Natranaerobius thermophilus JW/NM-WN-LF: one gene and its partner. The protein of the gene in region 2 binds, or shares a complex with, the protein of the main gene of each other region. Links are inferred from orthologs where the notes say so. Each region holds a gene or a part of one and is shown on either strand. Other genes may lie near its edges.

Region 1 (2,969 bases), 1.7 Mb from region 2 along the record:
ACCATCTGATCTACAGTTTGCTGGGTAATTGGTTTATGGCAGTTAGGACAGTGTGGACGCCCTACTCTAGCATAAAGCAATCTGAGATAATCATAAATCTCTGTTACCGTTCCCACTGTCGATCTTGGGTTTTGGCTGGTTGTTTTTTGATCTATTGAAATAGCCGGGCTAAGTCCTTCTAAATAATCAACATCCGGTTTGTCCATTTGTCCTAAAAACTGTCGAGCGTAAGCGCTTAAAGATTCCACATATCGTCGCTGACCTTCGGCATATATAGTATCAAAAGCCAAAGAACTCTTCCCCGAACCGCTTAAACCTGTCATAACTACAAATTTATTTCGTGGAATTTCCAAATCTACATTTTTTAAATTGTGCTCACGTGCACCTTTTATTACTAATTTGTCCTGCATGGGACAACACTCCTCTAATAAAAATAGTTAATTAAAAGAATTTTCATTGATTAACATCGATGGATGAAAGAAGGTCTGTCTACGGATCGGACCCAACTAAACTATTGAGCAGTTTTTAACTCCATGATTAAATCTCTTAATTCCGCTGCTTTTTCAAATTCTAATTCCTTCGCTGCCTGTTTCATTTCTTCCTGTAATTTAGCGATTAACTCTTTACGTTCTTTGGCACTCATTTCTTGAATGTTTTCTGGTGTAGCAGCTTCAGTTTCGTCCTCTGCAGATCTAGTAGCTTCAATTACATCATGTACTTTCTTTTGAACAGTTTGTGGTGTGATATTATGGCGCGCATTAAATTCAATCTGCTTTTCTCTCCTACGATTAGTTTCATCAATGGCTCTTCGCATGGAATCTGTAATGGCATCCCCATACATAATTACTCGCCCGTTTACATTTCGGGCAGCCCGGCCCATAGTTTGGATTAAAGACCTTTCATCCCTTAAATAGCCTTCTTTGTCTGCATCCAAAATGGCAACTAGACTTACTTCTGGTAGATCGAGTCCTTCTCTTAGCAAGTTAATACCTACAAGTACATCGAATTTACCAAGTCTCAAATCACGAATTATTTCCATTCTCTCCAAAGTATCAATTTCTGAATGCATATATCTTACTCTAATTCCCATTTCACGCAAATAATCAGTTAAATCTTCAGCCATCTTTTTAGTTAATGTTGTCACTAAAACTCTCTCATTACGGTCTGTTCGCTTATTAATTTCACTATATAGATCATCTATTTGCCCTTTCACAGGCCTAACTTCTGTTTCAGGGTCAACTAGACCTGTAGGTCGGATTATCTGCTCCACTATTCTTTCACTATGTTCTTTCTCGTATGGTCCTGGTGTAGCAGAAACGTAAATATTTTGATTGATCATTTTTTCAAATTCCTGAAATTTCAACGGCCTATTGTCAAGGGCTGATGGAAGCCGAAACCCATGGTCTACAAGATTTTGTTTCCGGGACATATCCCCTGCATACATACCCCTGATTTGAGGGATAGTCATATGAGATTCATCTACTACCATTAAATAATCATCTGGAAAGTAGTCAATTAAGCAATAAGGTCTACTTCCTGCAGGTCTTCCGATCAAATGTCTAGAATAGTTCTCAATTCCTTGACAAAAACCCATCTCTTGTAGCATTTCCAAGTCGTAGTTGGTTCGTTGTTCTAAACGTTTAGCTTCTACGGCTTTACCTTGTCTTTTTAAGTATTCCAGTTGTTCATGAAGCTCTTCCTGAATGCTTTCAATGGCTTTTTCTAATTTGCTTCGACGGGTAACAAAGTGGGATGCAGGAAAAATAGCCACATGATTTCTTTCTCCCAGTATTTCCCCTGTCAAAGTATCTATTTCAGTTATCCTTTCAATTTCATCACCAAACAGTTCTATCCTAACAGCTGTTTCAGTATAAGAAGCTGGGAAAACTTCAATTACATCGCCTCTTACTCGAAAGGTCCCGCGGGTAAAGTTAACATCATTTCTTGAATATTGGATGTCCACTAATCCTTTTAGAATTTCATCGCGGTCCTTTTCCATTCCACATCTTAAAGATAACACCTGTTCTCTGTATTCTTCCGGTGACCCCAAACCATATATACAGGAAACACTAGCTACAATTATCACATCTCTTCTCTCAAACAAAGCACTTGTTGCCGAATGGCGTAATTTATCAATTTCATCATTAATTGAAGCATCTTTCTCAATATAAGTATCTGTTTGAGGTATATAAGCTTCAGGTTGATAGTAATCGTAATAACTCACAAAATATTCCACTGCATTTTCGGGGAAAAATTCTTTAAACTCACCACATAATTGGGCTGCCAGTGTTTTATTATGAGCAATAACAAGGGTGGGACGCTGTAATCTTTGAATAACATTAGCCATTGTAAAGGTTTTACCTGAACCAGTAACTCCCAACAGTGTTTGATGAGAATTACCTCCATTTAAACTTTCACACAGTTCATCAACAGCTTTGGGTTGATCTCCTTCAAGTGAAAAGTCAGATTGTAATTTAAATTCATTCATATTTTCCCACCCCCAGCTATAATTATATCACATGCTGACAATAATAGTTATTAACATCAATTATATTTTATAAAATTTTTTTTCACAAGTAAACTTTTAATACAAGTCTATAATATTTTTGTTTGGATTCTTACTTAATACTATTATATTTAGTTGTAGATGCTGTAAAAGTTATCAATATTCAACTTTAATACAACCGCCTTCTTAAAAATTAATTGTTGATATTTAAGTATATCTAAAGGAATTTTCTTTGTAAAGGAATTAAGTCCGCTGAAGTAAATTTGCCGGAATGTTTAAGATATCAATAGAAATTAGTAAAATTAAAAACAAATAAAATTAAGCAAGAGGCTTCAAAGAAGCCTCTTGCTTACATCAGTTGGAGGAGACCTGGTAATTCTTCAAATCTATTTAACCGAGTTGAAGTTATTGGCCTTGCTGTTGTTGTGGTTGTTGACCTTGTTGGTTTTGTTGTGCTTGTTGC
Region 2 (2,962 bases):
TGTCCCATCGCCCCTGGTTGCTCCTCTTACTAAAATCCCCTGTTCATATCTTAACGAAAGAGCCAAACCATCAATTTTTAATTCTGCCACATATACCGGGTCTGTTTTTTGGGTATTTTTGCTAACTCTTTGGTGGAAATCTAGTAATCCTTTTTGGCTCTCGGCATTTTCCAAGCTCAACATGGGTATTTCGTGACTTACCCGAGGGAATTTATCCAAGGGTTCTCCACCTACTCTTTGTGAAGGAGAATCAGGGCTTTGATATTCCGGATAAGTTTGCTCAAGCTCTATTAATTCATTCATTAAAGCATCAAATTCTTGATCAGATATCTCAGGGGCGTCCAAAACGTAATAACGATGATTGTGATATTCAATTTTTTCTCTCAGAGCTTCAACTTTCTTTTGAATATCTTTACTCAAATGCCACACCTCATTTCAGTTTCTTAATAGGTGCTACACTAGCAGCGAGTTTTTTAATGCCGGCACCGTCAAAGGAAACTGTCAAAACCCAATCACTACCAGCTTGCTGGGCTTGCAACACCTTTCCTTCTCCCCATTTTTTGTGGGAAATCAAGTCTCCTTCCTGATAACTTTCTTCCGCTAAGTTAACATTTCTCTTCCCGGAAGGACTAGTTTTATCTGAAAAAGAAGAAATTTGAGTTTGTGGTGGCTCATGGGAATTTTGAGTGCTAGTTACTTGTCCTTGTCCCGATAGTGTCTGATGTTGAGTATCCTTTAAGTCCTCTCCTATTTCCGAAACAAATCTGGATGGTTGTAACATTCTTGTCATACCGTTAAGGGTTCTCTCTCTAGCCCAGGTTAAGTACAACACCTGTTCAGCTCTGGTAATTCCTACATAGCAAAGGCGACGCTCTTCTTCCATAGACGCTTCACTGTCATAGGTACGAATATGAGGAAAAACTCCTTCCTCTAAACCTGTCAAAAATACCCCTGGAAACTCAAGTCCCTTGGCACTGTGAAGAGTCATCATCACAACTTGTGCTTGTTCCTCATCTTCCCATGTATCTATATCACCCATTAAAGTACTGTGGGTCAAAAATTCCTGAAGGGTTTCCCCTCCTTCTGCTTCAAATTCTTTGGCCATAGAATAAATTTCTCTCACGTTTTCCATTCGAGTTTCAGCTTCTTTGGTATTTTGAGATCTAAGTGCTTCCAGATAACCGGATTTTTCAGCAACTTCTTCGATTAGTTCCCTTACAGTCAAGTATTCCCTCATCTTTCGAAAATTACCAATCATATCAGTAAACTTTTTAACAGAATTTTTTCCTCGTTTACTAATATCGGTATAGTCTACTTCTAAAAGGGCATCAAATAAAGTAATATTGTTTCTATTAGCATAGTCCTTCAATTTATCTACGCTGGTCTTTCCAATTCCTCTTTTTGGCTCGTTAATAATTCTCTCTAGTTGGCTATCAGATTGTGGACACTGAACAACCATTAAATAAGCCATTATATCTTTTACCTCTTTACGGTCGTAAAATCCAGTCCCTCCTACAACTTCATAAGAGATCCCCATTTTTCTAAAAATATCTTCCAATACCCTGGACTGGGCATTGGTTCTGTAAAGTACTGCTATTAGAGGCAGTTGATATCTATTGGCACGGATTTCTTCAGCGATAAAGTATGCTTCATCTCTTTCGTCATCAGCTTCGTAATACTGCAAAGGATAACCCTCATCATTGTCAGTCCACAATTCTTTGGATTTACGACTAGGATTATTTGTAACTACTTGATTGGCCGCTTCCAAAATAGTCTTGCTTGACCGATAATTCTTTTCCAATTTGTAAACCTGAGCATTGGGATAAGTTTTTTCAAATTCCAAGATATTTTTAACATCGGCCCCTCTGAACAAATATATTGACTGATCATCATCGCCCACGACAAAAACATTATCCTGAGGTGGCGATAATAAAGAAATCAACCTATTCTGAGCAGGGTTAGTATCTTGAAATTCGTCAACCAAAATATATTGGAATTTATTTTGATAGTATTGTAATCGATCAGGGTATTGTTCAAACAATCTTAATGTCAATAGAAGTAAATCATCAAAATCTAAGGCATTCTCTTTTTTTAATCGTTTCTGATACGCTTCAAAAACCTCATCATAGGGATAAAATAATTCTCTAGGATCCTGTAGATTATTTTTTACACCACTTATCTTTTTAGCTACAGCCTGATGAGGATATTTCTTTTTATCCAAATTAAAGTCAGCTAACAAATCCTTGACTATTTTGGTCTTATCCCTAGTATCGTAGATCAAAAAATCCTTTCCATAACCCAGTAGATCAATTTCACGTCGCAATATCCTAACACAAGCTGCATGAAAGGTCGATACCCAAGAAGGTGCATCACCTTCTACGATAGTCTGCACTCGCTCTTTCATTTCACCAGCAGCTTTATTAGTAAATGTAAGGGCTAAAATTTGTTCAGGGTGAATGCCCTTTGTTTCTAATAAATAAGCAATTCTATATGTTAAAACTTTTGTTTTTCCACTACCCGCTCCTGCAAGTACTAAAACAGGGCCATCACCGGCGGTGACAGCAGCTGTTTGCTCTTGATTTAATTCTGCTAATTGTGATGATACCACCATTTACCACCCTTCCTTAACGAAATTAGGAAGAGTAATCCAAAATATTCGGACTACTCTTCCTAATGTCAGCGTTACTTACTGTTCTTTTTGGTTAAGTTTTTTTAAAGCTACTTCGTATCCACCAGCTCCATAGTGGAGAAATCTTTTAACTCGACTAATAGTTGCGGTACTGGCACCAGTTTTTTCCTCAATATCTTGATAAGTATAACCTTCTTTCAACATTTTTGCTACTTGAAATCTCTGGGCAAGTGCTTTGATTTCAGTTACAGTGGCGACGTCTTCAAAAAAGCTGTAACAATCTTCAAGCGTTTCAAGGCTCAAAATAGCCTTGTAAAACTGATCCATGTAATC

Evidence for each region. The genes of interacting proteins can lie anywhere in the genome.
Region 1: the proteins of NTHER_RS02445 (region 2) and uvrB are in contact, whole or in part, in a crystal structure (PDB 7EGT), measured with the Thermus thermophilus proteins. The link is inferred for Natranaerobius thermophilus JW/NM-WN-LF from one-to-one orthologs. Residues at the interface, in WP_096412145.1 of Thermus thermophilus: His654, Arg656, Phe657, Gln666, Asp668, Glu669, Lys680, Arg681, Leu682, Ser683, Lys685, Tyr686, Ala687; in WP_096411307.1 of Thermus thermophilus: Glu23, Leu25, Arg26, Asp27, Gly28, Glu29, Arg30, Phe31, Arg55, Glu326, Asp327, Phe328, Glu379, Ser382, Gln383, His398, Gly400, Arg401.

Annotation. Positions count from the first base shown.
Region 1 is NC_010718.1:2,151,531-2,154,499, forward strand. The notes cover bases 1-2,948. They hold uvrB (excinuclease ABC subunit UvrB), read right to left. Parts: upstream 2,489-2,948; coding sequence 512-2,488; downstream 1-511. Other genes in these bases: uvrA (excinuclease ABC subunit UvrA), read right to left, coding at 1-410; NTHER_RS15285 (hypothetical protein), read right to left, coding at 2,912-2,948. Also shown: more of NTHER_RS15285, read right to left, coding at 2,949-2,969. UniProt on the Escherichia coli protein: The UvrABC repair system catalyzes the recognition and processing of DNA lesions. A damage recognition complex composed of 2 UvrA and 2 UvrB subunits scans DNA for abnormalities.
Region 2 is NC_010718.1:485,752-488,713, reverse strand. The notes cover bases 22-2,962. They hold NTHER_RS02445 (ATP-dependent helicase), read right to left. Parts: upstream 2,612-2,962; coding sequence 431-2,611; downstream 22-430. Other genes in these bases: NTHER_RS02440 (YerC/YecD family TrpR-related protein), read right to left, coding at 2,687-2,956; ligA (NAD-dependent DNA ligase LigA), read right to left, coding at 22-420. In the rest of the region: more of ligA, read right to left, coding at 1-21. UniProt on the Escherichia coli protein: A helicase with DNA-dependent ATPase activity. Unwinds DNA duplexes with 3'-5' polarity. Translocates on single-stranded DNA with 3'-5' polarity. Initiates unwinding more efficiently from a nicked substrate than double-stranded DNA.